Regions from separate parts of the Citricoccus parietis genome, predicted to be linked through region 3. Evidence: riboswitches for the same ligand, from Rfam matches in the RefSeq annotation. Region 3 holds a riboswitch; each other region holds the start of a gene.
The links. A riboswitch is a leader RNA that binds a small molecule or an ion and turns the genes downstream of it on or off. The one in region 3 is predicted to bind S-adenosylmethionine.
Positions count from the first base shown of each region.

Region 1: linked by a shared signal. The riboswitch ahead of ACFFIO_RS13860 (AMP-binding protein) and the one ahead of ACFFIO_RS16870 (O-acetylhomoserine aminocarboxypropyltransferase/cysteine synthase family protein) in region 3 are both predicted to bind S-adenosylmethionine.
Region 2: linked by a shared signal. The riboswitch ahead of ACFFIO_RS13915 (LLM class flavin-dependent oxidoreductase) and the one ahead of ACFFIO_RS16870 (O-acetylhomoserine aminocarboxypropyltransferase/cysteine synthase family protein) in region 3 are both predicted to bind S-adenosylmethionine.

Region 1 is NZ_JBHLWH010000039.1:169,849-179,938, forward strand. It holds gene ACFFIO_RS13845 (FecCD family ABC transporter permease) at 1-359, shown strand, start outside; gene ACFFIO_RS13850 (heme ABC transporter ATP-binding protein) at 359-1,171, shown strand; gene ACFFIO_RS13855 (siderophore-interacting protein) at 1,207-2,466, shown strand; gene ACFFIO_RS13860 (AMP-binding protein) at 2,544-4,664, opposite strand; SAM riboswitch class I at 4,677-4,796, opposite strand; gene ACFFIO_RS13865 (cation:proton antiporter) at 4,912-6,600, shown strand; gene ACFFIO_RS13870 (GNAT family N-acetyltransferase) at 6,657-7,433, opposite strand; gene ACFFIO_RS13875 (sodium:solute symporter family protein) at 7,455-9,110, opposite strand; gene ACFFIO_RS13880 (OsmC family protein) at 9,107-9,811, opposite strand; gene ACFFIO_RS13885 (ABC transporter permease) at 9,858-10,090, opposite strand, start outside.
Region 2 is NZ_JBHLWH010000039.1:183,554-193,643, reverse strand. It holds gene ACFFIO_RS13935 (HAD-IC family P-type ATPase) at 1-2,464, shown strand, start outside; gene ACFFIO_RS13930 (NAD(P)-dependent malic enzyme) at 2,624-4,012, shown strand; gene ACFFIO_RS13925 (winged helix DNA-binding domain-containing protein) at 4,114-5,211, opposite strand; gene ACFFIO_RS13920 (hypothetical protein) at 5,416-5,958, shown strand; gene ACFFIO_RS13915 (LLM class flavin-dependent oxidoreductase) at 6,080-7,483, opposite strand; SAM riboswitch class I at 7,548-7,639, opposite strand; gene ACFFIO_RS13910 (anti-sigma factor) at 7,706-8,539, opposite strand; gene sigK (ECF RNA polymerase sigma factor SigK) at 8,536-9,132, opposite strand; gene ACFFIO_RS13900 (acyl-CoA dehydrogenase family protein) at 9,330-10,090, opposite strand, start outside.
Region 3 is NZ_JBHLWH010000047.1:151,074-161,163, forward strand. It holds gene ACFFIO_RS16850 (ATP-dependent Clp protease ATP-binding subunit) at 1-267, shown strand, start outside; gene ACFFIO_RS16855 (methionine synthase) at 391-1,458, opposite strand; gene ACFFIO_RS16860 (DUF1852 domain-containing protein) at 1,484-2,482, opposite strand; partial or broken gene ACFFIO_RS16865 (cystathionine gamma-synthase) at 2,587-3,769, opposite strand; gene ACFFIO_RS16870 (O-acetylhomoserine aminocarboxypropyltransferase/cysteine synthase family protein) at 3,771-5,075, opposite strand; SAM riboswitch class I at 5,081-5,193, opposite strand; gene ACFFIO_RS16875 (ABC transporter substrate-binding protein) at 5,346-6,350, opposite strand; gene ACFFIO_RS16880 (NtaA/DmoA family FMN-dependent monooxygenase) at 6,361-7,863, opposite strand; gene ACFFIO_RS16885 (LLM class flavin-dependent oxidoreductase) at 7,926-9,080, opposite strand; gene ACFFIO_RS16890 (LLM class flavin-dependent oxidoreductase) at 9,077-10,090, opposite strand, start outside.

The sequences.
Region 1 (10,090 bases), on a different contig from region 3:
TCCTCTCCCTCGGCGAGCGGCCCGCCCAGCATGCCGGCGTGAACGTGGGGCGGCTGCGAGTGGTGTCCATCATTGCCGTGGCCGTGCTGACCTCCGCCGCCGTGGCCTACGCCGGACTCATCAGCTTCGTGGGGCTGGTGGTCCCGCACGCCCTGCGGCTCGTGATCGGCCCCTCCCACCGGGGCCTCATCCCGCTCTCCGCCCTGGGTGGGGCCATGTTGCTCTCCCTCGCGGACGTGGCCGCGCGCACCGTCATCCCCTTCGCCGACATGCCGATCGGCATCTTCACCGCCGTGGTCGGAGGACCCGTGTTCTTCATCCTGTTGCGCCAGTCCCTGAAGAAGCAGGGGACCCTCTGATGCTCGAGGCACAGGACGTCCACGTGGAGATCAACGGCCACCAGATCCTGCACGGGGTCGGCGTGGACCTGCGTCCCGGCGAGGTCACCGTGGTGATCGGACCCAACGGCGCCGGCAAGTCCACCCTGTTCTCCGTGCTCTCCGGGGACATCCAGCCCAGCCGCGGTGCCGTCAGCCTGGATGGGACCCCGGTGGCCCGGTGGAAGCCCCAGGACTCGGCCCAGCGCCGGGCCGTGATGGTCCAGGACTCCGCGGTGTCCTTCCCCTTCACCGTCCGCGAGGTCGTGGAGATGGGACGCAATGCCTGGCGGCGCACCGAACGGGTGGACCAGGACCAGGACGTGGTGGACGGAGCGATCGCCTCCGTGGGGATCGAGCACCTGCAGGGGCGGACCATCACCGTGCTCTCCGGTGGCGAACGCCAGCGCACGGCCCTGGCGAGGGTGCTGGCCCAGGAGGGCCGGACCGTGCTGCTGGACGAGCCCGTCTCCGCCATGGACATCGCCCACCAGGAACGCACCCTGAAGCTATGCCGCGAGCTGGCAGCGCACGGCGCCGCGGTCGCCGTCGTGCTCCATGACCTGGACTCCGCCGCCGTGTACGGGGACCGGATCGTGGTGCTGGACCAGGGGCGCGTGGTGGCGGACGGGCCCGCCGCCGAGGTCTGCACCGCGGAGCTGCTCAGTGAGGTCTACGGGACACCGATCCACGTGCTCGAGCTGGACGGCGTGACCCGCGTGCTGCCGGACCGGTCCGGGGTGCGGCGGCTGTCGGACGCGCCTATCGGCTCCTCGTCTCAGACCCTAGGCTGAGCTGGAGGCACGATGACGTGCCACAGGAAGGACCCATGGGCAGCACAGACGAGAATGTCCCGACGGCAGGGCACCCGACGGCAGAGAGCCCGGAGACGGCGAGCGCGGCGGCAGGGAATCCAGCGGCACCGAACGCGGCGGCGGGACCAACGGCTGGGATTGGCCGGCCGGCGGGCGGGAGCCCCGAGCCGGACGCCGAGGAAGCGTACGAGCGGTACCGTGCGGCCCGGGAACGCTATGCCGTGGCCAAGTACGAGTACAAGGCGGCGCAGTACGCCCTGAAGGCAGCCCGATTGCGCGAGCAGGTGGCGGCCGGCGGCACCGTGGGCAAGAGCGGCAAGCGGGACAAGTACGGCAAGGACGACCACCACCACCGCAGGCGCCACCGGCACGGCGGGCGTCAGGAGCGCAGCGACCACGGTCAGCACGGCCAGTACGGCCACGCGGACGGCGATGACCGGGACGGCGTGGTAGGGCGCGGGGCGCTGGGGCCGGTGGAGACCCGCGATTCGTCGGATCGCCGCAAGGGCAAGCAGGTGGTCCTGGACGTGGTCTCCACCGAGCGGCTGGGGGAGCACTTCCAGCGGCTGACCCTCGGGGGACGGGGGTTCGCCGACTTCCGGGACAACCACTTCACGGACAAGTACGTCAAGATCCTCATCGTGGACCCAGCCCTGGGGCTGACCCCGCCCTACGACGTGCAGGCGCTGCGCAAGTCACTGCCGAAGCACCAGCGCCCCGTCCGCCGCACCTACACGGTGCACTCGGTGGACACCGAGGCCGGGACCGTGGTGATCGACTTCGTGCTGCACGGGGATTCCGGGGTGGCCGGACCCTGGGCGGCGGCAGCGCAGGTGGGGGATGCGGTGGCCTTCGCCGGTCCGGGCGGCAAGTACGCCCCGGACCTGACCGCAGACGCTCATCTGCTCGTGGGGGACGAATCGGCCTTGCCTGCGATCTCCGCCGCGCTCGCCGCGCTGCCGGATGGCGCCGCAGGGCAGGCCTTCATCGAGGTGGGCGGACCCGCCGACGAATGGGAACTGACGGTGCCCTCGGGCGTGGGGGTGACGTGGCTGCACCGTGGCGGCGAGTACCGGCTCGGGCGCTCGCAACTGGCGGCCACCGTGGAGGGGATCGGCCGGTCCGAGTGGCCCGCCGGACGGGTGCACGCCTTCGTCCATGGGGAGAAGTCCATGGTCAAGCGCCTGCGCCGGCATCTGACCGAGGAGCGCGGCGTGGACCGGAGGATGCTGTCCCTGTCCTCATACTGGACCTACGGCAAGGCCGACGACTAAGCCGCCCGGCCTCGTTGAGTCTGGAGCGATTCACACATTATGCGGCTGATTGCGTGAATCCCTCCAGACTCAACCGTTCAGCGGCGGGCGGCCATGACGTCGGCGATCTGCCCGACGCACGGCTCGTTCTGCAGGGACGTGGTGTCCCCCAGGGCGGTGCCCTCGTAGAGCTGGGTGAGCAGGCGCCGCATGATCTTGCCCGAGCGCGTCTTCGGCACGTCCGGCACGAAGACAACGTCCCGCGGCTTGGCCACCGGGCCGATCACGGTGCCCACGTGCTGGCGCAAGGCCTCGGCGGATTCCTCGCCTACGCCCGCCCGGGCCACCACGAAGGCGACGGCAGCGTGGCCGGTCTTGGCGTCCGGCACGGGGCAGACGCCGGCCTCCACCACGCCGGGGTGGGAGACCAGGGCCGACTCGATCTCTATGGTGGACAGACGGTGGCCGGAGATGTTGATGACGTCGTCGATCCGGCCCAGGATCCAGATGTCCCCGTCCTCGTCATACTTCGCGCCGTCCCCGGCCAGGAACCAGCCCTGCTCGGCGTAGTCCTTCCAATAGGAGGAGTAGTAGCGCCGCGAATTGCCCCAGACGGTGCGGGCCATGGCCGGTCCGGTGCGGGTGATCACGGCCTTGCCCTGCAGGCCGGCGGCCACGGGCGCGCCGGAGTCGTCCACCACGGCCACGTCCACGCCCGGCAACGGACGGGAACCGCAACCGGGCTTGAACCGCTCGTCGTCCTGCCGCGGGGAGAGGATGGTCGCCCCGGTCTCGGATTGCCACCAGGTGTCCACCATGGGCACGCCCACGGAACCATCGCGCGGGACCTGTGCGCCGGCGTCGCCGGTTTCGGCCTGTGCCTCACCGTCCAAGGTGGACAGCCGGTCCCGGCCGATCTGCGTGCGTGCCCAGGTCCAGGCCTCCGGATTCACGGCCTCGCCGACGGTGCCGACGAGACGGATGGAGGAGAGGTCATAGTCCGTGGGGATGCCCTCGGGGAACCAGCCCATGAGGGAGCGGACCAGGGTGGGTGCGGTGTAGTAGCTGGTGACGCCGTAGCGCTCGATGACCTCGAAGTGGCGGCCCGGGTGCGGGGCGTTGGGCACCCCCTCGTAGATGACCTGCGTGACGCCGTTGGAGAGCGGCCCGTAGATCTCGTAGGTGTGGGCGGTGACCCAGGCCAGGTCCGCCGTGCACCAGTGGACGTCCTGGTCCCGCGCGGTGACATCCGGGTTCGAGAACAGGTAGTCGTAGGACCAGCTTGCCTGTGTCAGGTACCCGCCGGAGGTGTGCACGAGTCCCTTGGGCTGGCCCGTGGTGCCGGAGGTGTACATGATGAACAGCTCGGTCTCGGCGTCGAAGGCTTCGGGGGCGTGCGTGACGGGCTGGCGGTCCACGATCTCGTGCCACCAGACGTCCCGGCCCTCGACCCAGTCCACGTCCACATGCCCGGTGCGGTTGAGCACCAGCACATGCTCGATGTTGTTCTCGCCGGAGACGGCCTCGTCCGCGTTCGCCTTGACCGGGACGGCCTTCCCACGGCGGAACTGGCCCTCGGAGGTCACCAGGAGCTTGGCGCCGGTGTCCTCCACGCGGAACTTCAGGGCCTCGGCGGAGAAGCCGCCGAACACGAGCGAGTGCACGGCACCGATCCGGGCGCAGGCCAGGGTGATGACGATGGTCTCCACCAGCACGGGCAGGTAGACGACCACGCGGTCGCCCTTCCCGATGCCCAGCTCGGTCAGCGCATTCGCGGCCTGGCTGACCTCCTTCTGCAACTGCGCGTAGGTCACGGCGCGGCGGTCGCCGGGCTCCCCCTCGAAGTACAGCGCCACCTTGTCCCCGCGGCCGGCGTCCACGTGCCGGTCCACGCAGTTCACCGCGACGTTGAGGGTGCCGCCCTCGAACCAGCGGATCTCCGGGCCGCGTTCGGCCTCCGGGTCCGGGGCCGTCCACGAGTGGGTGGTGTGCCACGGCGTCTGCCAGTCGAGGCGGCGCGCGGCCTGATCCCAGAAGGCCAGGCGGTCAGCCTCGTCCACCGGGTGGCCGTCGCCGAGACCGCCGTGGAGCAGGTTCGCGGGGCGGCCGGGGTGGGCGGTGGTGTCGGCGGAGTTCAGGAGAGAGTCCGGCAGGGGGCCCGGCAGCGGAGCGGGGAGGGCGCCAGTTTCGGCGGTGGTGGTGTTCGGGGCAACAGACAAGACAGAACCTTCTTTCCATCGAATCTGGCGGTAGCACCTGGTGGCCGATGCCGTGCCCGGAAAGGGGCCGGCGTCGACCACGGGTTGCTGCGGCGTCACAGAGCCAGATCTCTCGGCCGCTCGGGATGGTCGATTCCACTGTACGTCCGGGGCCCAGGCCCGGGCCAAACCGGTGAAGCCGTGCTACGGCGCCGGGATTAGTCTGGACGGGCAGTGGTGACGCCAGCCACCGGAACGGGGAGGCCCCTTGGAAGAATTCGCACTGCTGGCCGTGGCCGGCATCCTGATCATCGTCCTCGTGTCACTCTTCGCGCCGAAGCTGGGCGTGGCCGCACCCATCCTGCTGGTCATCGTCGGCATCGCCTGCAGCCTGATCCCCGGCGCGCCCAGGATCCTGCTGGAGCCGGAGTGGATCCTCATGATCGCGCTGCCGCCGATCCTCTACTCGGCCGCAGTCAACGTCCCCATCACGGATTTCCGCCGGGACCTTGAGACGATCAGCGCCCTGTCCGTCCTGCTAGTGATCGCCTCCGCCTTCGCCACCGGGTGGTTGATCTGGTGGGTGCTGCCGGACATCGGCTTCGCCGCCGCGGTGGCACTGGGGGCCGTGATCAGCCCGCCGGACGCCGTGGCCGCCACGTCCATCGGCAAGAAGCTGGGGCTGCCGCCGAGGCTGGTGATGATCCTCGAGGGGGAGGGGCTAGTCAATGACGCCACGGCACTCGTCATGCTCCGCACCGCCATTGCCGCCACCGCCGGCAGCATCACGTTCTGGGGCGCCATCGGCGACTTCGTCTACGCGGTCATCGCGGGGGTGGCGGTCGGGCTGCTGGTGGGTGCCCTCACGGTGTGGGCCCGGTCCCGGATCCGCCAGCAGCCCGTGCTCACCACCGCGATCTCGCTGACCGTGCCGTTCCTGGCCTACATGCCGGCGGAGAACCTGCACGCCTCGGGCGTCATCGCCGTGGTGGCGGCCGGGCTGATCACCGGGCATCAGGCGCCCAAACGCTTCAGTGCCGTGGACCGCATCACCGACCGCACCAACTGGCGGACCATCCAGTTGCTGCTGGAGAACGGCGTGTTCCTGCTGATGGGCTTCGAGATCACCTCCATCGTCGCGGACGCCGAGTCCTCCGACCGGGGACTGTGGATGGCCGTCGCCCTCGCGGCCGCCTGCACCGTGATGCTCTTCGTGGTCCGCATCCTGTTCGTGGTCCCGCTGATCGCCCGCCTCCGGGCCCGTCAGCGCCGGATCCCCGGCGTTGCCGAGCAGCTGGACGCGGCCCTGGAAGCCGTCGCCGAGGGCGATCAGGACGCCAATCCACGCCGCGCGGCGCGGCTGCAGCGGTGGCGTGCGGACGCACAGTTCCAAGCCACCCACAGCCTCGGGTGGCGCGGTGGTGCCGTGCTGGCCTGGTCCGGGATGCGCGGGGCCGTCACCCTGGCGGCGGCCCAGTCGCTGCCCTCGGACATCCCCTACCGGGCCGAGCTGATCCTGATCGCCTTCACCGTCGCCATCATCACCCTGGTGGTCCAGGGCGGCACGCTGCCCCTGCTGATCCGCGTCCTCGGCATCAAGGGCACCAACGAGGAGGCCGAGGGCCGCGAGGTCACCCGCCTGGCCGAGGAGATCATCGCCGCCCGCGAGGCCTTCCTGGACAACCAGGCACTGCGGCGGGAGAACGGCAGACCCTTCGCCCCCGAGGTGCTGGAGCGGACCCGGAGCCGGGGCCTGGCCGCCACGGAGGCGTTGGCCGCCATGGTCAATGACGACGATCCGGACGGTCACGCCCAGCAGCACCGCGAATTGCGCCGCCAGCTCGTGGACGTGGAACAGTCCGTCCTGCTCGACGCGCGGGCCGGCGGCACCTACTCCTCGCACACCCTCCAGCGGGCGCAGCATTTCATCGACGCGGAGTCCACCCGGATGCAGTAGCCCCGCGGCGGTGCGGGGCCAGGGTCAGGGACACCGGCAGAGGTCCTGCGGTCGGCTCACGGGCGGTGGGCCACCGGGGCGCGGCCCAGCTCCTCGACGGTCAGCATCCGGACGCCCTCTGGATGGCCAGCGGCCTCCAGCACGGAGCCGACGGGATACCGCTCCGGATCGGTCCCAGCCATGAACTCCTTCAGGGCTGCGGCCAGTCCCGCCTCCGGCAGCAGCCGCTGCCCGCGGACGAAGCGCTCCGGCGCGGCCAGGACCAGCAGGAGCATGCCGTAGACGGCGTCCTGCGTCTCGTCGACCGGCGGCTGGAAGTAGGGCACGTCCAGGATCTGTCCACCGAGCCGGGCATAGAACCGCAGCCGTGCCGCCGGGTCCCCGTGCACGGGGTGGGCCTGATGATGGTCGGGGTGCTCCACCTCGGCGAGCACCACCGAGACCTCCGCGTCCGCGGTGATGCCGGCCAGCAGCCCGGACAGCAGCGCCGTGCCCACGCCCCGCCCGCGCTGGTCGGCACGAATGGCCACATAGCTCAGCAGCACGGCCGGGGAGTCGGCGAAGGTCGCGATGATGGCCACGGCCACGGGGTCCGACGCCTCGCCGACCACGCGCACCGTGGCCGAGCCCCGGGCGACGTCCTCGAGCAGCTCCTCCACCGAGACCAATTCACGGGGCGGGAAGTTCGGGACCAGCAGGCGCTCATGCACCCGCGCCACGGCGGCAGGGTCCGTGACGGTGTTGGTGGGCGTGTCGGTGACCGGAGCGCCAACGGGCTCAGTCGGGATCAGGTCGTTCACGGGGTCCTCCTGGCGTGCGGTGGTGATGACCACGGTAGGCGAGGATTCCGCCGGTCAGGAAGCCGGCTCTGAGCGGGACGGGACGGCCTCATCCACGGGGTCCGGGCCGGCGTCGGGCGCCGGTGTGCCCTCGGTCAGCAGGACCACCGCCACGAAGACCGTGATCATGGCCGCGAGCATGGCCAGGCCCACCAGCCCGAACTGCACCAGCCAGGGCCACAATGCCGCAGCGGCCACCACGATCAGCCCGGCCGCGATGATCGCGGTGACCCCGCGCTGGCGCTCCCGGCCGGGCGCCACCAGCCGCCACCGCGACTGCGCCAGGGAGACGAGCACCATGCCCAGCAGGTTGGCGGTCATGCCCACCCAGACCGGGTGCATGCCCAGAAAGAAGTCGGTGGCGTGGAAGCCGGAGGCCGCGTACCAGCTCATGCCCACGCCGAACCCGGCCAGCATGGCCGTCAGCGCAGCGGACCGGGTGGCCAGCGGCCAGAAGAACGCGGCGAGCACCGGCGCCAGGGTGGCCCCGTTGCGCAGGGTCCAGGCCATCACGTTCCACCACGCCGACTCCTCGGTGCGCAGCAGGGCGAAGACCACCATGACCACGGTCAGCCCGACCAGGGCCACGCGGGTGTAGCGGACCAGCTGCCGCTCCGAGGCCGCCGGGTTCAGCGCCGATCCGAGGTCCCTCCCCAGCGAGGTGGCCCCGGAGAACTGGCAGGGTCCGGCCCAGCCGAGCGCGCAGGCCCACAGCCCCACGAAGAAGATCCCCGCCGCCCAGGGCGGCACCACGCTCGCGATGTACTCGGGGATGGCCACGAGCGGCAAGGCCTCGCCCGGCTGCACCAGGGCGGCGGCCACGCCGATGACCACGCCCAGCAGGATCAACGGGATGCCGAGGACGGCGGCTCGGTACAGGCCCCGCTGGCCGTCCTCCGGGGTGCGTGCGGACATGGACATCTGGAAGGCCGCCTGGGCCAGGGGCACGTTGATGATGAAGGTGCCGAACCAGGCCACGATCAGGGACACCCCGGCGTTGGAGAGGTCGAGCATCTCGGGCGCCTCGGCGGCGCGGGCCACGAGCCCGTCTGCGCCGCCGAAGCCCGGGTTGGCGAGCAGCACCCAGACGCCGACGAGGAACATCAGCCCGATCATGATGACGTTCATGGTCTGGCTGAAGCCGACCGAGCGCATCCCGCCGCCGGAGAGGAACACCAGCAGGACCACGGCGGTGGCGGCCACAGACAGCGGCAGGGACAGGTCCGTCACCACGTGCAAGGCGGAGGCGAACGCGATGGTGGTGGCCACGGAGTACATGGGGAACGTCAGCCCGGTGATGACCGAGCCGATGGCCTTCGCGGCACGGCCGAAGCGGTCCCCGATGATGCCGGTCACCGTCACCACGAGCTTCTCCCGCAGCGGTTTGACCAGCAGCAGCGCGATCAACAGGATCTGCACGGTCTCCGCCACGCCGTACCAGACGGCGGAGATCCCGGTCCGGTAGCTCAGCTCCACGATCGCGATGTAGGAGGAGCCGGAGAACAGCCCGGTGATGCAGAAGGCCACAGTCCACGGACCGAAGGAGCGCCCACCCACGAAGAATCCGCCCTTGCCGGTCTCCTGGCGCCGGACCATGATCCGGCCGCCGACCACGAGCAAGGCGGTGTAGACGAGGGCGAGCGCCACGGTCCAGAGTCCGGCGGCGGTCACGCGCGGGTCCCGTCCGTGACGGTCCCGACGCCGGCCTCCGTCCCGGCTGCACCACCAGCCTCCGGTGCCCGGCCGGCGTCGGCGTTCTCGCAGGTGAACACTGGCTCCGGGGCGTCCACGGGGCCGATCCGCGGCTGGTAGCCGAGGGCCCGGTTGCAGGCGGCCTCGGCATCATGGTCCACGGTCCGCCCGGCGAAGGTCCAGGCCACGGTCAGGCCCGCGCCCGCGTCCCGCAGCAGGTTCACGGCCGGGCAGGAATGCTCGACGGCGGCCGCGAAGTCCCGCAGGGCCGTGGCGTCCGTCTCGGGGGTGCCGATGGCCAGCTGCAGCCGGTAGCGGTGGAAGTACGGCTGGACGTCCGCGGTGCCGGCCAGGCCGCGGCGGTCCTGCCGGGCGAGCGAATAGGTGTTGATCCCGGTCAGCTCCAGGCCGCGCCGGGCAGCCACCTGCTCCGCGGTCACGGTGATGCAGGCATCCACCGCCCCGGCGAGAAACTCCATGGGGGTGGGGCCCTCGTTGCGGCCGCCCACCGCCTCGGGCTCGTCCACCGTGAACTCGAACTCGCGGACGCTCACCCGCGTCTGCTGCTGCCCCGTCCACGTTCCGGCGGCGCGGAGGGTCTTCGACTCGGAGTCGAGGGGCGTCTCGCTGAATCGGGAGGGTGTTCGGGACGGTTCTTGGAAAAGCTCAGAAGAGGACACGGCCGTCATTGTAGGACCCTCAGGCGAACATCAACTTGCGAGGAGCTCAGGACCAGCGGCGGATCGCCCGCTGCTCCACGAGGCCGAGGATCGCGTCCGTGATCTTGCCGATGACGGCCAACAGGATGATCGTCAGGATCAGACGGTCGGTGCGGCCATTGTTCTGCGAATCCGTGAGCAGGAAGCCCAACCCCATGGAGGAGGCGATGAGCTCCGCGGCCACGAGGAACAGCCATGCCTGGGCCAGCGCGAGCCGCAGCCCGGAGAACACGGAGGGCA
Region 2 (10,090 bases), on a different contig from region 3:
TCAGCCGCGGGACACCTCCCGGTCCATCTGGACCATCCTGCGCGTCCACATCCTGACACTGTTCAACCTGGCGATCGCCACCTGTGCCGTGGCCATCATCGTGCTGGGCCGCTGGTTCGACCTCGTGTTCTGCCTGGCCGCCGTGGCCAATGTGGTCATCGGCGTGATCCAGGAGTACTCGGCCAAGCGCAAGCTCGATGCCATCGCCCTGCTCCACCAGGACGCCGCCCACGTGCTCCGCGACGGCACCGAGCACCCCGTGCGGCTCGAGGAGATCGTGCTGGACGACGCCGTGGTGCTGCGCCGCGGCGACCAGGTCCCCGCGGACGGGGTGGTGCTGTCCTCCGACGGCCTGGACATCGACGAGTCCCTGCTCACCGGCGAGGCCGACGCGGTGGGCAAACGCCCCGGTGATGCCGTGCTCTCCGGCTCCGCCGTCCTCTCCGGGACGGGCCTGTTCCGGGTCACGGCCGTCGGGCCGGACTCCCATGCCTCGCGACTGGCCACCGAGGCCCGCCGGTTCTCCAAGATCCCCTCCGAGCTCCGTGGCGCGCTGGACACGGTGGCCACCTGGCTGACGATCGCGCTGGTGCCCATCGCCGCGCTGATCGTCAACGGACAGGTCCAGGCCGTGGGCGGCTGGACACGTGCCCTGGAGCAGGACGCGATCGAACCAGCCGTGGTCGCCTCCGTCGCCGCGATCACCTCGATGATCCCACAGGGCCTGGCCCTGATGACCACCATCTCCTTCGCGGTGGCCGCCCTCAAGCTGGCCCGTCAGGAGGTGCTCATCCAGGAGCAGCCGGCGGTCGAGATCCTGGCCCGGGTGGACACTGTGTGCCTGGACAAGACGGGCACCCTCACCGAGGGGCGGATCGTCTTCGACGGCTCCACAGACCTCACCCCCGGCCCAGCCGGCCTGACCGATCTCCGTTCCGCCGGGGCACTGGTCCTGGGCTGGTTCGGCGCCGACGCGAACGCCAACCCCACCGCCCTGGCCCTCGCGGAGGCCTACCCCACGCTGCCCACCGTGGCACCCACGGACCAGGTGGCCTTCGCCTCGGAGCGGCGCTGGTCCGCCGTGGCCTTCGGCCCCGCACCCCTGCGCGACGCCGACACCGGCGCCGGCGGGGATGTCCCGCCCGGCGATGCGGTGCACGGGGCCTGGGTCCTGGGTGCCCCGGAGGTCCTGCTCCCGGCGTCCGGCAGCGGCCTCGAGGCGGACCGGCGCGCGCACATCGAGGCGCTGTGCGATGAGACCACCAGCCGCGGGCTGCGCACCATGGTGCTGTGCCGCTCCACGGAACCGGCCGGCATCGGGAACTGGTTTGATACGGGCCGGGACCTGCCGCCCGCGCTGGAGGCCGTGGCTCTGCTGACCTTCCGCGAAAAGGTGCGCGATGACGCCCGTGAGACCCTCGAGTACTTCCGCGCGCAGGACGTCGAGCTGAAGGTCATCTCCGGTGACCATCCCCGGACCGTCGCAGCGGTGGCCCGCGAGGTCGGCATGGACGTCCAGGGGGACGGTTATGACGCCCGGAACCTGCCCTCCGATCCGGAGGAGCGCCGGGTGGTGCTGCAAGAGCACTCCGTCTTCGGCCGGGTCTCCCCCGAGCAGAAGAAGGGGATGGTCACCGCTCTGCAGCAGGACGGCCACGTGGTGGCCATGACCGGGGACGGCATCAACGATGCCCTGGCCCTGAAGACGGCGGACCTGGGGATCGCGATGGGCAACGGGGCGCCGGCCACCAAGGCGGTCTCCCGCATGGTGCTGCTGGACAGCAGGTTCTCCCGCCTGCCCTCGGTGCTGGCAGAGGGCCGGCAAGTCATCGCCAACATGGAGCAGCTGGCGCACATGTACCTGACGAAGACGGCCTATGCCGTGCTGTTCGGTGTGGTCTTCTCCCTGCTGGCGTGGCAGTACCCGCTGCTGCCGCGCCAGGCCTCCACCGTCGATTTCCTCATGATCGGCCTGCCGACCTTCTTCCTGGCCCTGGTGCCGAACCAGCGCCGTTACGTCCCCGGGTTCCTCGGACGCGCCCTGCGGTTCGCGATCCCCTCCGGCCTCGTCATCCTCGCCGGGCTGCTGGCCGTCAATGGGTACGCGCGCTGGTTCGCCGGCTTCTCGGGCGACGCCACGGGGCCGGCCGGCGCCGTGGGAGAGGTGTCCCTGCAACAGGTGCAGACCGCCTCCGTGATCACCCTGACGCTCATGGGCCTGTGGGTGCTGAACCTCATCTCCCGGCCCCTGACGAAGTGGAAGCTGTTCCTCGTGGCCGCGATGTACGCCCTGCTGCTGCTCGTGCTCCTGATCCCCGCGTCCCGGGAGTTCCACCAGTTCGAGATCCCGCCAGTGGACCTGGCCCTCGCCGCCGTGACGATCGGTGCGGTCGCCTGCGTCCTGCTCGAGGGAATCCACCAGTTCCACCGTCGGCGCCACGCCGCGTCGGCCACCTCACCGTGACGTCCTGAACCTGCGGACGAGGGCGAACATTACGCCGCGTACTGCGGGGTAGAAGCCGTCCGCCGCTACACTCTGTATCTTGCCGGCCGTGCCGCTGCGGCCGCGATGTTGGCGACCCGTCCAGCAACCGTTCGGATCCCGATTCCAAGGAGCATCCCCATGGCAGCACCCAGCCCCGGCTATTCCATTTCCCTGCGCGTCGAGACCCCCGTCTCCTTCACCGCGACCTCTGACATCGCCACGGCCGTGGCCGGCACCGGTGCCGCCGTGACCGGCCTGGACGTGATCGAGTCGCACCACCGGTTCATGACCGTGGCCGTCGGCTGTGACACGGTGGACGCGGCCCATGCCGATCGCGTCCGCGAGGCCGTGGACGCCCTCGAGGGCATCACCGTCCATGAGGTCACGGACCAGACCTTCCAGCTGCACGAGGGCGGCAAGATCGAGACCACCCTGCGCGTGCCGCTGCGCACCCGGGACGATCTCTCCCGGGCCTACACCCCGGGCGTGGCCCGCGTCTGCAAAGCGATCGCGGAGGACAAGGAGCTGGCCCGCCTGTACACCATCAAGAAGAACACGGTGGCCGTGGTGACGGACGGGACCGCCGTCCTCGGCCTGGGGGACATCGGCCCCGAGGCCGCCATGCCCGTCATGGAGGGCAAGGCGGCCCTGTTCAAGCAGTTCGCCGGCGTGGATGCCTGGCCGGTGGCGCTGGACACCAAGGACACCGAGGAGATCATCAGCATCGTCAAGGCCATCGCCCCGGCCTATGGCGGCATCAACCTCGAGGACATCTCCGCCCCGCGCTGCTTCGAGATCGAGGCCCGGCTGCGCGAGGAACTGGACATCCCCGTGTTCCATGATGACCAGCACGGCACCGCGATCGTGGTCCAGGCAGCCCTCACCAACGCCCTGAAGCTCACCGGCAAGAAGATCGAGGACGTCAAGATCGCCGTCGCCGGGGTCGGCGCGGCCGGCACCGCCATCATCCGGCTCCTGAAGGCCTCCGGGGCCCGCCACATCGTGGCCGCCGGCCGGGCCGGGATCATCGAGCGCGGCTCCCAGCATGCCGACGCCAACCGCCAGTGGCTCGCGGACAACACGAATGAGGAGGGATTCTCCGGCTCCCTCAAGGAGGCTGTGGTCGGTCGCGACGTGTTCATCGGCGTCTCCGCCCCGGACCTGCTGGACGAGGCCGATGTGGCAGCCATGAATGAGGACTCGATCGTGTTCGCCATGTCCAACCCGGATCCGGAGGTGCACCCGGCCATCGCGTCGAAGCACGCCGCGATCGTGGCCACCGGCCGCTCGGACTTCCCGAACCAGATCAACAACGTGCTGGCCTTCCCCGGCTTCTTCCGCGGCCTGCTGGACGCCGGGGCCTCGGACATCACCGACGAGATGCTGGTCGTCGCCGCCGAGGCCATCGCGGGGACCATCACGGACGAGGAGCTGAACCCGAGCTTCATCATCCCCTCGGTCTTCGACCCGGAGGTCTCCCTCCGGGTGGCCGCGGCCGTGGCCGAGGTCGCCACCCCGCGGGGCTGAGCGCCCTTTTCCCGACGCGCGGGCCCCGGCCGGTTCTTCCGGCCGGGGCCCGCGGTGTCCGACCGGTCGTCCTGACCGGTGCCGACCGGTGCCCGACGGCGTCAGGCCGGCAGCGCGGCGCTGAGACGGGGGACCGCCCTGGCCACCGGGCCGGGCAGCTCTCCGAACGCCGTGACCTCGACAGGCTGGCCGCGCCGGGTGGACCTCTTCCAGGTCCCCACGGCGTGGCCGCGATGCAGCACCGTGCCCTTGAACACCCCATTGCGTCCGGGGACCACGAGCGTCTCCTCATCCCTCGTCAGCACCGCGGAACGGTCCTGGTAGCCGAGGACGATCTCATCGAACCCGGGCAGCAGGACCGGCGCGGCGGTGGCCCGGGCCCGCTCTGCGTGCCGGTCCGGCAGGTCCGGGACCATCCAGTGCTTCCGCCCGTCCACGTCCGCGGGCAGCAGGTCCGGCTGAAGGTCCGCCAGTGCAGCCCGGGCCTGGGTCTTGCCGATCTTGGACCACCAGCAGAAGTCCTCCACGGTGGCCGGGCCGTGGGAGCGCAGGTAACGCAGCAGCAGTTCGCGGACGCCGTCCTCCCGGCCCGGCTTCCGGCCTGGCGTCCGGCCACGCATTCGACCAGAGGCTTGACCGGAGGCGATCCACTCCGTGGCCAGGACGATGCGTTGTTCCCGCCCCTCGGTGGGGCCGAAACACAGCACCCCGCGCAGGGCGAGGAAGAAGATCAGGTGGTACCCGCGTCCCTCATCCACTGACAAGCCCTCCTGGGTGAACCGGTCCAGGAGCTCCGAACGGGTCAGTCCCGGACCTGCCAGGGCTTGAAGGGCGGCTGACTCGGCCCGGTCGAGCACGTCCGCGTCCAGACCGAGCTCCCGGCGGCGCCGTTCGCTCGCCTTCAACGTCTGGCCCGCAGTGAGGTCCAGGATCCAGCCGAGGTCCTCGGCCGCCACGGCGAACAGGGTGCCGCGCATCGGCCAGGACCGGACGATGCTCCCCGCATCGTAGACCTCGCGGACCGCTGCGGTGGAGCGGTCCACGCTGCGCAGGGCCAGGGACACGGTGGAGCCCGGGTAGTCCTGGCCCTGGGTGCACGTCAGCCATCGCGCCGCCTCGGCGGCAGTGGGCAGCGGATCGATCAGCCCCTGGGAGATCAACCGCATCCGCGCCACCTGTTCGGAGCTGAGAATCAGCATGCCCCCTCCTTCGCTGGGGACAGTGTGCCACGGAGCCCTAGGACTGCGCCGACTGCCGCTGTTGTCGGCACCATGCCTGAGGAAAGGCTGTGAATCCCCCGGTGCCCGGCTGTGCACCGATTGACCTGGCTCCGCCCGCGGTGAAGACTCGGGACATACCCGAGCGGTCACCCCGCCACGGGCAGACGCCACAAAGGAGACGACATGAAACGATTGATCACCCTCGGCATCGGCGCGGCCCTCGGATATCTCCTGGGCAGTCGCGAAGGACGAAAGAACCTCGACAAGTTCGCCAAGAACGCGCAGAGCTTCTGGAACGACCCGAAGACCCAGGACCAGGTGCAGAAGGCCACCCAGAAGGCCACCAGTGCCGTCAAGGACCAGGCCCCCGTGATGGCGGACAAGGCGGCTGGCCTGGCGGACAAGGCCACGGACGCCCTGAAGGACAAGGCGCCGAACCTGGCGGAGAAGGCGGACAAGGCCAACGCCGCCGCCCACTCGGCCACCGAGAAGGGGGCCAACGCCGCCCAGGGGCTGGCGGACAAGGCCTCCGATGCCGCAGACAAGTCCGCCGGCAAGCACGCCTCCGGTGACCAGTCCGTCACCAAGGATTCCGACACCCCGGCGACCGGCTCCGATGCGAATGCCTCGAGCGGGAACACCAACGTCAAGGACGCCTCCGGAGACGTGGTCTCCGATCCGTCCCAGTCCCTCGAGACCGAGGGCGGCGGACCCGGACGCTACTGATCCGGCACCGTCCCACCACGCACCGGAACCCCGGTCCCCGCTTCAGGGGGCCGGGGTTCCTGCATACCCGGTTGCCGCCACGGTCCCGGGCTGACAATCGGCCCGACGCCGGCCCGCAGCCTCAGGCGTGCGCGCGGTTCCGCAGTGCGAACCCGGAGCCGTAGTGGTTCTGCGGCAGGTGGTCGCCACGCCCGAAGAGTTTGTGGCGCATGGTGCCCTCGGCGTACTCGGTCTTGTAGCGACCGAGCTGCTGCAGCTCCGGGACCACATACTCGACGACATCCTCGAAGGTGCCCGGGGTGATGTGGTAGGCGAGGTTGAAGCCGTCCACGTCGGTCTCGTCCTGGATTCGCGCCAGTTCCCGGGCCACAGTCTCACCGGAACCGATGATGACCGGGCCGAAGCCGCCCACGCCGCACCACTCCGCGAGCTTGCGGACGGTCCACTCGATCGAGTCGTCGCCGGAGGCCTTCTTGAAGGTCTCCACGGCGGACTGGATCGCGTTGGACTTCACGTCCCCAATCGGCTCGTCGAGCTCGAACTCGGCCAGGTTGATGCCCATCCAGCCGGACATCAGCACGAGGCCACCCTCCACGTCGATGTACTGCAGCAGGTCTTGGTACTTGGCCTGGGCCTCCTCGTCGGTGGCGCCGGTGACGATGGTCTGCATGGACATCACGCGGACGTCGTAGGGATCGCGCCCGGCCTCGACCAACGCCTGGCGGATCTTCGCGGTGGTGCCCTTGATCAGGTCATCCGTGGGCGAGTTGATGAACACGGCCTCGGCGTGCTTGCCGGCGAAGGCCCGGCCGCGGGTGGAGGCGCCGGCCTGGTAGATCACCGGGGTGCGCTGCGGGCTGGGCTCGGTGAAGGCGATGCCGGGGGTCTTGAAGTAGGTGCCCTCGTGTTCGATCCGGTGGACCTTGGACGGGTCGATGAAGACCCCGGACTCCTTGTCGTTGACGACCGCGTCGTCCTCCCAGGAGCTCTCGAGGAGCTTGTACACCACATCGAGGTATTCGTCGGCGTGGTTGTACCGCTCGTCGTGCTCCATCTGGTCTTCCTGGCCCATGTTGATGGCGGCGGAGGGCAGGTAGCCGGTCACCACGTTCCAGCCCACGCGGCCCTCGGTCAGGTGGTCCAGGGTGGCCAGGCGGCGGGCGAACGGGTAGGGGTGCTCGTAGGCGGTGCCGGCGGTGACCCCGAAGGTCAGGTTCTTCGTGACGGCCGCCATCGGCGGGACCACGAGCATCGGGTCGTTGACCGGGACCTGGGTGCCGGCCTTGAGCGTGGCCTCGTCCGAGGCCCCGTAGACGTCATAGGGCCCGAGCACGTCGGCGATGAACAGGCCGTCGAACAGGCCCCGTTCCAGGGTCTGGGCCAATCCGGTCCAGTAGCCCAGGGTGTTGTAGTCGCGGGCGCGGTCCTCGGGGTGGCGCCACAGGCCCGGTGACTGGTGGGCCACGCAGTTCATGTCGAAGGCATTGAAGAGGATCTCGCGCTTGCCGGTGGCGGTGGTGGGCACGCCCTCCGGGAGATCGTTCGATCCATGGGCGTTCTCGTTGCTGGGGACAGACACGGTGGTGCTCCTTCCATCGGTCCTGGCGGTAGCACCTGTCCGGTTGCCCGGTGGTTGCTGCGGCGTCATCGAGCCAGATCTCTCAGCCGCTCTGGATGGGTACCCATCGATTCCACCACACCTTCGGTCGCGACCCCAACCGGGGTTCACGCGGAGTCACCCGGCGTGTCAGCTCGAGGCGAGGACCACGATCGGATCCGTGGTCGGTGCCTCGGACCCGCCGGCCGGTTCCACGGTGACGGCGAGCGCCGCGTCCGCCGGAACGTCCTGCATCCGCACGAGGGCGAGGCCATCCTGGACCTCCAGCAACCCGGCCGGCTGGGGCGCCGCCTCGCCCTGGATGGTCCACATCTGGTAGTCGCGGCCCTCGGCGGGAGCCGGCAGGCCCCGCGCGGCCAGCACGGTCTCACCGGACGGGGCGCGGGCCACCTCGACCTCACCGCCGCCGGTCACCGGGGACTCCAGCCGTTCGGCCCCGTCCACCTGCAGGATCTGCTCGATCGCCGTGAGCTGGTCGCCCTCGGTCACGCCGCCCGTGGGCGCCCACGGCTGACTCACCACCACGGCCACGGCGACGGCGGCGGCCGCGGCGGCCGAGACCGCCCCCACCCACCAGCGGCGCGCGGTCGGCCGGCGTCGGGCACGGTGGCCGTCCAGATCGGCGACGCCGGCTCGCTCGGTGCCGACGCCGGAGCCGGTAGTGCCGGATCCCGCTGCGGGCGAGGCGTCGCCGTCCGCGGCAGGCCGCGCGTCCTGACCGGTCCCGGCCACGGCCGAGAGGACACGGTCCCGCAGGTCGGCGGGAGGCTCGGCCGGTGTGCTCACCGCCAGGCGGGCAACGGTGCTGTTGAGGGCATCGGCCCGGGCACGGAGCTCAGGGTCTGAGCCGAGCTGCTGCTCGATGGCGCGGCGATCGTCCTCGTCCACGGCGTCCAGGGCCCAGGCGGCGAGCAACTCCGCGTCGAACTCGTTCTTGATCTCGTTCTCGTTTCCGTTCGTCATGCTCCCACCCCCAAACAGTCCTGTAGTCGTTGGAGCGCACTGCGCATCCGGGATTTCACGGTGGCCAGTTTGGCCCCGAGTCGTTCAGCGACCTGCCGGTAGGTCAGCCCGCCGTAGTAGGCCTGCGTCACGGCCTCGTACTCCAGGCCGGTCAGCGTGCCGAGGCATTCCGTCACGCGCTCCCGGTCCTCCGCCGACTCCACGGCCTCGGAAACGTCGTCCCGGTCCCGCTCGAACCCGGCCACTCCGGCCCGTTCCTCCCGGTCCCGGCCGGACTGGGTGGAACGGATCAGGTCGACGGCCCGGCGGTGGGTGATCGAGCAGACCCACCCGACCACGGATCCGCGGTCAGGGTTGAAGCGCTCGGCGGAGCGCCACACGTCCACGAGGGCCTCCTGCGTGACGTCGGCCGCGAGGTCGGCGTCACGCACGATCTTCCGCGCCAGGCCGTAGGCCGAGGGGGCCACGGCATCATAGAACGCGGCAAAGGCCTCCTGGTCTCCAGTGGCACTGCGCTGGAGCAGGCCCACCAGGTGGGCGTTCCGCTCGCGCGCGGCACTGCGGCCGGGTCCGGTGCCTGCAGTGCTCGTCATGGATCCACCCTAACCGGGCAAGGGGCCAGGATCGGCTTACCTGTCAGGGGCGTCGCTCAATATGGGTGGTCTCTTCATCCGCATGGCTCCTCCTGTGCTGGCCCGGTGTTGGTCCGGTGGTGGTCGGTCCGGTGGCCTGCTCGACCGCCGGGTGCTGTCTGGTGTTCGGAGCCGACGGCCCTGCGGATGGGTCGGCTTCAGGCCTCGTCGGTGGTGCCGGTCTGGAGGTAGGGCACGGTGCGCGTCCCGTTGACCTCCCAATCGCCCACCATCCGGGCCATGAACACGGCCGGATCGTGGCTGGCGATGGTCCGGGCGTTGCGCCAGTGCCGGTCCAGCTGCAGGTCCGTGCTGGTGGCGGAGGCACCGAGCGTGTCGAAGATCCGCGTGCACGTGTCCAGCACCAGCTTCGGCACCATCACATGAGCCCGGTGGGCCGTCAGGGCGGCGCGGTGCATCGCCTCGTCCGCGGCGCCGTCGCCTTCCGGCTGCTCCAGCCCGACGGCGGCGAGTGCCAGTGCCGCATCCAGGTCCCGCCCGGCGGCGCGCACGAGCTCCTCGGCGGTGGCCTGCTGGGCGGAGAGCTCGCCGATGATCCCCAGCAGCTGGTCGTCCTCGCGCGGGGTCAGTCCGCCCCCGGTGTTCGGCGAGCGTCTCCGCCGCCGGGTCTGCTCCACGCCGTCGCGCAGCGCGGCCCGTCCGATGCCAGCCAGCAACGCCATCAGGGTGGACTCGTGGTGCAGCGGGACCGGCCCGTCGGCCGGCGGCAGCGCCAGCAGCTCCTCGACGCCGGCCCCGTGGAACTCCATGGTCCCCGTCCCGGTGAGTCGCTGGCCGAAGCCGTCCCAATCGTCCTTCACCGTGATCCGCGGTTGCCGCACCCGCACCACGGCGAGCGCGACGTCGGCCCGCTGGGGGCCGCCCCGGCCGCCCGAGCCGGCGGCCGGCGTCGTGTCCT
Region 3 (10,090 bases):
TCCGAGCAGCGGCTCGCCGCCCAGGGCATCGCCCTCGAGGTGGACGACGCCGCCCGGGATTGGATCGCCGAGGCCGGCTACGAGCCGGCCTACGGTGCCCGCCCGCTGCGCCGGGTCATCCAGCGCGAGCTCGACGACCGGGTGGCCGACCTGCTGGTCTCCGAGGCCGTGGCTGACGGTGACGCGGTGCGGGTGACCGTGGCCGACGGGCAGCTGTTGGTGCGGCCGGTGCGGTCCGCTCAGGTGCCGGAGGCGCTGGCGGCCTGAGTGGTTGCCGGCGTGAGTGGCTGACAGCCATGCGTTGCGAGCACGCCCCGCGTCGAAACTCGCCGGTGTCGTCACCGGCGGGCGTGCCCGTAACCAACCGGCCGGGGCGTTCGTTGACTTCCGTCAGCGAACGCCCCGGCTGGCCGTCACATCGAGGGGGTTCGCTCCGGAGAGTTCCGCTCGGATCATCTCCGTGCCCGTAGCGAGCGCGATCATCTTGTCCCGCGCAACCTGTCGAGCCAGCGGCGCCATGCCGCAGTTCGTGCTCGGATACAGCTTGTCCGCATCGACGAACCGGAGCACCTCCCGGAGGGTGCTGGCCACCTCCTCCGGGGTTTCGATCGCGCCGCTGGCGACGTCGATGGCCCCGACCATCACCTCCTTGCCTCGAAGGAGCTCGATGAGCTCGACCGGGACGCGGGAGTTGTGGCGTTCCAGGGAGACCAAGTCGATCGTCGACTGCTGTAGCAGCGGGAACGACATCTCATACTGGCGCCACTCCGATCCGAGCGTCGCCTTCCAATCGGTATTGGCCTTGATGCCGTAGCCGTAGCAGATATGCACGGCCGTTTTGCTACGCAATCCCTCGGCCGCGCGCTCCAGTGCAGCCACGCCCCACTCTTTCATCTCGTCGAAGAACACGTTGAAGGCAGGCTCATCGAACTGGATGATGTCGACGCCCGCCGCCTCCAGCTCTTTGGCCTCCTGATTGAGGATCTTCGCGAACTCCCAGGCGAGCTTCTCGCGACTCCTGTAGTGCTTGTCGTAGAGGGTGTCGATCATGGTCATGGGACCGGGGAGCGTCCACTTGATGGGCTGACTCGTCTGCGCGCGGAGGAACTTCGCATCGTCGACGAAGACCGATCTCTCACGGCCCACCGCGCCGACGACCGTCGGGACGCTCGCGTCGTAGCGATCACGAATCCGCACCGTCTCACGCTGCTCGAAATCGACGCCGTTGAGATGTTCGATGAACGTGGTGACGAAGTGCTGACGAGTCTGTTCCCCGTCGCTGACGATGTCGAGGCCCGCGTGGCGCTGCTCGTCGACGGCCAGGCTCAGTGCATCCCGCTTGCCCTCGCACAGCTCCTCGCCGTCCAGCTTCCACGGCGACCACAGCTTCTCCCGCTCCGCGAGCCAGGAGGGTTTGGGCAGGCTGCCGACGATCGAGGTGGGCAACAGTGTGTTCATCGGTGATTCTCCGTATCTCGTCCGGTCAGAGGCAGTGGGTCGCGGCCCACTGCTCCAGAACGCTCTGGTGTGGCTTCACGAAGTGCTCCTCCATGAACTTCCCCTGCGTGAGGGCCAGCTGACTTCGCTCCTCGCGGTCGTAGGCAATCTGCGTCACCGAGTAGTCGCGATTCTCCAGGCTCGGTCGGTAGATCTGCCCAGCCGCCGAATTGGCGTTGTAGATCTCCGGGCGATAGATCTTCTGAAACGCTTCCATCGTGCTGACGAGTCCGATGAGCGCCAGACTGGAATAGTCATTGAGAAGATCGCCCCGGAAATAGAAGGCCAAGGGCGCGACCGCGCCGCGGGGCATGAAGTAGCGGACCTGCAGTCCCATTTTCTCGAAGTAGCGATCAGTCAAGGAGAGTTCATCCTGCCGATATTCGGCCCCGAGTATCGGATGCTGATTCTCGAGCCGACGATACGTCTTGGTGCTCGAAACGCTGATGCAGATCACGGGCGGCTGTGAGAATCGCTCTTGGTAGACATCAGAGTCGAGGAAGTGCTTGAAGAGCTTCCCGTGCAATTCGCCGAAGTCGCTGGGGATGCTGGACCGAGACGCATTCGCGTTGTGTTCCGGCAGCAATACGCTGAAATCGTAGTCCCGGATATACGACGAGAAGTTGTTCCCCACGATTCCGTCGATACGCACGTTGGACAGCGTGTCGAGGATCCGCACGTCGAGGATCTCGATCAAGGGAATTACCGCATCTTCGCCGTTGGCGGCGAAGCGCAGATCGACGGAGACGATCTCAATCTCGACGGCATAGCGGTCTCGGCTCGGATTGTCCCAGTGCGCCAGGTCATTGAAGCGATGATCGATCATCGACAAGGTGTTGCGGAGGTTCTGCTGACGATTCTCGCCGCGGGCCAGATTCGCAAAGTTCGTCGTGCCTCGAGAAGTGGAGGACGGGGAGTACTCCTCATCGAAGCGGGTCGTGCTGATATCGAACGCGAATTCGTTCGTCCTGGTGATCCGATGCATCAGTTCCTCACGTTGGACTGTGGGTCGACTTCCCACGTCCGCGCTGATCTCAATCGCACTTCGCTGTTGCTGGTGTGTTGCTCGCCCGAGGCGCCCCACGCAGTCCAGGGCCTCCTCGAGATCGGCCCGCAGGTCGGTCACGTCCTCGACGCCCACGGACAACCGGACGAGGTCGGCGGGCACCTCCAGCGCCGTGCCCTGCACGGAGGCGTGCGTCATCTCCGAGCAGTAGCAGACCAGGGACTCGACCCCGCCAAGGCTGACGGACAGCGCGAACAGTTCCGTGGACTGCGCGAAGGCCCGGGCCGCGGCCTCGCCGCCGGCCAGCCGGACGGACAGGATCCCGCCGTAGCCGTCCATCTGCCGGTTCGCCAGGCCATGGCCGGGATGGTCCGGTAACCCGGGGTAGTACACCTGCGCGATCGCCGGATGGCCCTGCAGCCACTCGGCGAGCTCCGCGGCATTCGCGCCGTGCCGGTCCATGCGCAGGCCCAGGGTCTTCAGCCCGCGGGCGGCGAGGTAGCTGTCCTGCGGGCCGGCGACGGCACCGGCGGCGAACTGCTGGTAGCCGACGGCCTCGGCCAGCTCCTGCCCGCGGAACTCCCGGCCGGCCACCACCACGGCTCCGCCCAACACGTCCGAGTGCCCGCCGATGTACTTGGTCGTGGAGTGCACCACGGCATCGGCGCCGAGGTCCAGCGGCCGTTGCAGGTACGGCGAGGCGAAGGTGTTGTCCACCACCAGCAGCGCGCCGGCCCGGTGTGCGATCTCCGCCCAGGCCGGCAGGTCAGCGATGCCCAGCAGGGGGTTCGACGGGGTCTCCACCCACAGCACGGCGGTGGCCCCCGGTCGCACCGCCGCCGCGACCGCCGCGGGCTCGGTGATGTCCACGGGCGTGTTCTGCAGGCCCCAGGGTCCGAGGACGTTGTTGATCAGCCGGTTCGTGCCGCCGTAGCCGTCCCCGCCCAGGACGATATGGTCCCCCGGGCGCAGCACCGAGCGCAGCAGGGCGTCCTCGGCGGCCAGTCCCGAGGCGAACGCGAAGGCCCGCACCCCGTGCTCCAGGGCCGCCAACTGCGTCTCGAATCCGTTGCGCGTGGGGTTGGACCCGCGGCTGTACTCGTGGCCGCCGCGCAGCACGTTGATGCCGTCCTGCACGAAGGTGCTGGTCTGGTAGATGGGCGGCACGACCGCCCCGGTCAGCGGGTCCGGCTGCTGGCCGGCGTGCACCGCCGTCGTGTTGAATCCCCGGCGGGTGGTCCGCGCGGTGTCGGGAAGGATGCTCATCTCAGCGGGCCCTCCCGGTCAGGGCGGACGCCGGCACGACCGCCAGCGCACGGTCGAGGTCGGCGATCAGGTCCTCCGGACACTCCAGGCCGATGGACAGCCGGACCGTGGTCTCGGCGATCCCCGCGGCGTGGCGCTGGGCCGGGCTGAGCCGGCAGTGCGTCATCGTCGCCGGGTGGCTGACCAGGGAGCGCACGTCCCCGACGTTGGCCACGAGCTGGAACAGTTCCAGGGCGTCGATGAACGGGCCGACGGCCTCGGGGCCCGCGGCCAGGTCGAAGGAGAACACCGAGCCCGTGCCGAGCGGGAAGTCCCGCGCCGCGACCGCAGCACTGGGATGTCCGGTAATCGCCGGGTGGTGGACGCGCCCGACGGCGGGATGCCCGGCCAGGTGCTCCGCCACGGCGTGCGCGGTGGTCCCGTGCCGTGCGATGCGGACTGTGAGGGTCTCCAGCCCCTGGATGAACTGGGCGGCGCTGGCCGGGGCCAGCGAAGGGCCCAGGTCGTGCAGGAACTTGCTGCGGGCCAGCGCGAGGTAGGCGCCGCGACCGTGCCGCTCCGTGAGGGCCTGTCCGCCGTAGCGGGCCCTGGGCCGGGCCAGTTGCGGCCAGCGGTCCGGTGCGGCGCCGAAGTCGAAGGTGCCGCCGTCGATGATCGCCCCGCCCAGCACGGCTCCGTGGCCGCCGAGGAACTTGGTGGCGGAGTGCACCACCACGTCGGCGCCGTGTTCCAGCGGCCGGTACAGGGCCGGCGTCGCCAAGGTGCTGTCCACCACGACCGGGACCCCGGAGGCGTGGGCGATGTCCGCCAGCGCCCGCAAGTTCGGCAGGGTGGCCAGCGGATTGGTGATGGACTCCAGGAAGAACGCGCGGGTGTCCGGGCGGATCGCCGCGGCCCAGGCCGCCGGGTCGGCCGGGTCGGCGAAGGTCGTCTCGATGCCGAAGTCGGCGAAGGTGTCCGTCAGCAGGTCGACCGTCCCGCCGTAGAGCTGGCTGGAGGCGATCAGGTGCTTCCCGCCGTGGAGCAGGGTCAACAGGGACAGCGCGACGGCGGCCTGGCCCGTGGCCGTGCCGATGGCCCCGATCCCTCCCTCCAGGGCCGCCAGCCGGTTCTCGAAGACGGCGACGGTCGGGTTGCCTGTCCGGCTGTAGGTGAACCCCGGGATCTCCAGCCGGAACATCGAGGCGGCCGTGGCGTGGTCGGGGAAGCGGTAGGCCGCCGTCTGGTGGATGGGCACGGCCACCGGCCAGTAGGGGGCCTCCGGCTCGTAGCCGGCGTGGATCTGTTCCGTGGCGTGGTGATTCATTCAATCCTCCATCGGTCCTGGCGGTAGCACCGTGCCCGCCGGATCCGGTGTCCCGGACTCGGCTGGATGGTTGCTGCGGCGTCGTCGAGCCAGATCTCTCGGCCGCTCTGGATGGTGTGGTGGGCCCATCCCACTCGATGGACCCCGCCGGAGTCCAGCGCGGGGCGGACGGTGCTTCACATTGCTGAACGCCCGGACATCGTCGGGCCGGACGGTCGCGCCCGGCTACGTCCGCCGACGTCGGGCCGGGTTTGTGACAGGTTGTGACGATCAGTCCTTCAGCCCGGGCGGGTTCAGCACGGAGGCCTCGATGCCCTCCTCGGTCAGTCCCCACCCCTGAAGGATCTCTCCGTACACCCCGGTCTGGATGAGGTGGTCGAGCCCGGCCTGGGCGGCCTCGCCCAGACCGGTGTCCTTCCGCACGGCCACCGAGATGTGCGCGGTGTCCGGCCAGCCACCGGCCACCAGGCCGACCAGCCGGGTCTGACCGGTCTGGGCGGCCTTGTAGGCGCCGGTGGCGTTGGGGCCGAAGTTCGCGTCGGCCCGTCCGGCCTGCAGCGCGAGTCCGGCAGCGGAGTCGTCCTCGTAGTACTGCAGATCGACCGGGTCCAGGTCCGCCTGACGGTTCTGCCGGTCCCACTCGAGCAGGACCTTCTCCTGGTTGGTGCCGGAACCGACGATGACGCTCAGGCCCGCCACATCCTCGGCCGTGGTGATCTCCTGGTGGTCCGAGTCGGCCTTCACGTAGAACCCCAGCTTGTCCTCGCGGTAGCTGGCCATGTCGTACTTCTTCTTCCGTTCGTCCGTCACCGTGACGTTGGAGATGACGGCCTCGTACTTGCCGGACTCCAGGCCCAGGGGCCAGTCCTCCCAGGCGACCGGGACCAGGTCCAGTTCCAGGCCGAGGGAGTCGGCGAGAGCGGAGGCGATGTCTGGGTCGCTGCCGACGGGCGTGGTGTTGTCCGTGGCATATACCGACAGCGGGGCGGAGTAGGGGACGGTGGCGACCGTGAGCTTGCCGTCGGCCGACACCTGCTCCGGGACCAGGGCGGCCGCCTTCTCGGATGCGGTGGCCTCGGGGCGTTCGCGGTCCGGGGACAGGTCCACCGTGGTGCCGCCGCCGGTATCGACCTCGGCGGCACCGGCAGTGGCGCTGCTGCCGGGGTCGGAGCAGGCGGTCAACCCGAGCAGGGCGGCCAGTCCGGTGGCGGTGAGTGCGGTGAGACTCCGGTGGCGGCCCCGGGGCCGCGGGACGGTGCGCAGGGTGGTGGTCATGGGGGTCCTCTCAGGTGATGGCCGGCTGGGGTGCCCGGCCGGCGTCGTGGTCTTCGCGGGTTGCGCGGTCCCCGATGGCGGCGCCCGCACTGTCCACGCTGTCCGTGCCGTCCGCAACTCCTGCGCCCGCGCCCTCGTCGTCGGGCCAGTCCAGGCCCAGGTGCTCGCGCAGGGTGTCCCCGGAGTACTCGGTCGGGTAGACCCCGCGCTCCTGCAGCTCGGGGACGAGGTGGTTGACGATGTCGTCGAGCCCGGACGGGATCAGCCACGGGGTGATGTTGAACCCGTCCACGGCGCCGAGCCGGGAGTACTCGGCCAGCCGGTCGGCGACGTCGGCGTAGGACCCGGAGAACGTCCGGGAGGCGCCCCGGGACGAGCGCTCACGGACGAACTGCAGGATGTTCTGGCCCTTCTCGGCGGCCTCGCGCCGCCACGCCGCGGTCAGCTCCGCGGCCTTGGCACCCTGGAAACCGCTGCCCCGGGTCACATCGGTCTCGTCCACGGCCGGTGCGATGTCCGGCAGCGGCCCCTCGGGATCGACGCCGTCCAAGGCCCGGCCCCAAAACTGCTCGAGATAGGCGATCGCCTGCTGCGGACCGATCTGGTGGCTGCGCACCCACTCCAGCTTCTCCTCCGCCTCCCGGGGGGTCGGGGCGAGGACGAACTCGGTGCCGGGCATGATCTTCACCGCGTCGGCCGGCCGCCCGGCCTCCACCGTGCGCTCGGTGATGTCCTTCCGGAACGCCAGGGCGTCGTCGAGGGCGTTGTGGGCGGAGAAGACGACGTCGGCCTGGCGGGCGGCGAAGTCCCGGCCGGTCGGCGAGTCCCCCGCCTGGAACAGCACCGGCCTGCCCTGGGGGCTGCGCGGCAACCGGGAGATGTAATGCACCGTGTAGTGCTCACCCTCGTGGTGGACCGGGCCGATCCCCTGCCGGTCCAGCCACTGCGGCGCCCGTCCGTCGGCTGCGATGGCGTCCGCACCCCAGGAGGACCAGACGCGCTTGGCGGTCTGCACGAAGGCCTCGGCATGGGTGTACCGGTCGGCATGGTCCAAGTAGCCACCGCGGCGGAAGTTCTCCCCGGTCCACTCGTTGTCGGTGGTGACGATGTTCCAGGCCGCCCGTCCCCCGGAGATGAGGTCCAGGGAGTGCAACCGGTGGGCCAGGTCCGCGGGGTCGTTGTAGGTGGTGTTCTGCGTGGCCACCAGCCCGATCCTCGTGGTGACCCGTGCCAGGGCCGCGAGCATGGTCTGTGCGTCCGGCCGACCGACCACGTCGAGGTCGTGAACGTGCCCGAGGTGTTCGCGCAGCCGCAGTCCCTCCCCGAGGAAGAAGGCGGCGAACAGGCCCCGCTCGGCGGTCTGGGCCAGGCGACGGAAGGACTCGAAGTCAGTCTGTGAGCCGGCCTCGGGGACGTTCCAGACGGTGGAGGAGTTCACCCCCTGGAAGAAGACGCCGAACTGGAGTTGCCGGGAGGGCCGGGCTGGTGAGGTGGGTGCAACGGGGGCTGACATGTGAAGGACTCCTGGTCTTGTCGAATCGTCCGGGTTCGTCGGGCTGTTCGGGCTTGCGCGCCTCAGGCGGTGGCGAAGCGGCTCGCGGGGCGCGCCAGGCCCAGGGTCTGGCGGAAGGTGCGGCCCGGCCCCACGGGGGCGAGGATCCCGGCCCGGCGCAGTTCCGGGAGCACCCGGTGGGACAGTTCGGCGGCGTCAGTGTCCAGGACCGCCGGGTGGATCCGCACCCCGCCGGCCACGGACAGCAGCTCGGTGAGGTAGTCGGTCAGTTGCGCGGCGGTCCCGGCGAACCGTGCCGGTCCGGCGGGGGCGGCCTCCCAGGTCTCGAGCTCGACCCAGCGTTCCTGTGCTGTCTGGCCGCGCGCGTCGAGCACCACCGTCAGTTCCGCCACGACCGTGTCCGCGTCCAGGCCCCCGACGGACCGGGCGGAGGCCTCGGCCAGCAGGGCCTCGAGGTCGGCGGCGGTGACGAGCACGGCGTCGGTCCCGTGGCCGCCGTCCAGGCGCAGGCCGTCGCCGGCCCCGGAGCGGTCCAGCAGCTGCGTCGGCGTCCACACGGGCAGTTGTCCCTGCAGGGGTCGCGGGATGATCGACGGCCCCTTCACCGAGAACCGCTTCGCCGTCACGTCGGCGTAGTGGACCTTGTCCCGGTCGATGTACCGCCCGGTGCACCGGTCCCGGATGACCGCGTCATCCTCCCAGGTGTCCCAGAGCCGACGGTTCGCGGCCACGACGTCGGCCGCCTCACCGCCCAGCTCCGCCTCCGGCACCGGGTCCCTCCCGACGGCGGCCCCCTCCTCAGCGAGTCCGCGGGCGGACACGATCCAACCAGCCCGGCCCGAGGAGACGTAGTCCAGGGACGCCAACTGGGTGGCCACATGGAACGGCTCGGTGTAGACGGCGTCCACGACCGGGACCAGGCCGATCGACCGGGTCGCCGGCGCGGCGTAGGCCGCCCGCTGGACCGCGTCCAGGCGCGCCGCCGGGCCGTGCGTCGGAGCCAGCCGGCCGTCGCCGAAGGTCACGGCGTGGAAGCCGGCGATCTCGGCGTCACGGACGGCCTGCACCGTGCGCTCCCCGGTCAGGACCTCGGCGGGAGCCCGGCCGGTGACGCGCCACGCGGCCGGGTGGGCGCCGTCGCCGTCCACCTCCAGGGCCAGGATGCCGCGGCCGCCACGGGACAGGTCGCTGCTGGTGCTGCTGGTACTGCTGGTCATGGTGTCCTCCATCCGGCGGGCACGGGTTCCGCCCGGTGATCGCTGCTGGTCGGTGCGCTGGGATGTGCGCCGTGGACGGCGCTGCCCGGTGTGGTGGGGGCGGTGCTGATCGGTGCCACGCCCTCGGTCCGGGCACCGAAGGGATCCTCGGGACCCCAGAGGGTGGTGGGCGCGGCGTGGCGCACGAGCGGGATGACCTCGGTGGCGAAGCGCTCGAGGACCTCGAGCTGCTCGGCGAAGGGCAGCGTCGTGGGCAGGGAGACGGACTGCAGGTCGTGCCCGTACGCCACGTGGTAGTCGAGGATCTTCCGGGCCACGTCCTCGGGGCTGCCCACCAGGGCCGGACCGTGCGAGACGGCGTGGTCGATGTCCCGGAAGGGGCTGTTGTTGCCCGGTACGTTGCGGCCGGCCGTCAGGGCTTCGTACACCGGGCCGAAGCGCCGCTTGGCCTCGGCGGTGGTGTCCGCGATGAACACCCCGCCCGCCCCGGAACCCGAGCCGATGTACCGGTGCCGAGGATCGTGGCCGGCCTCGTCGTAACTGCGCACGTAGTGCTCGATCAGCACCCGGTAGTTCTCCCGCGGCTGGATCGCGTTCGCGGTGAACAGCGGATCCCCCCAGCGGCCGGCCAGCTCCGCCGAGGCCAGGGACGTCGCCGAGCCGTGCCAGACCCGCGGGGTACCGGCGAAGGGGCGCGGCGTCGTCGTGGTGGGCTCACTGAGCGCCGAGCGGAACCGGCCGGACCAGGTGACGTCCTCCTCGTCCCAGAGCCGGCGCAGCAGTGCGTACTTCTCGGCCAGCAGGTCCCACTGGTCGGCCAGGTCGAGGCCGAACAGCGGGTACTGCAGCACCTCGTTGCCCTTGCCGATCGTCAGCTCCAGCCGGCCCCGGGACAACTGGTCGATGGTGGCGTAGTCCTCCGCGACCCGCACCGGGTCCAGCACGGACAGCACCGTCACGCCGGACTGCAGGCGGATGCGGGAGGTGCTCGCGGCGATGGCCGCCAGCAC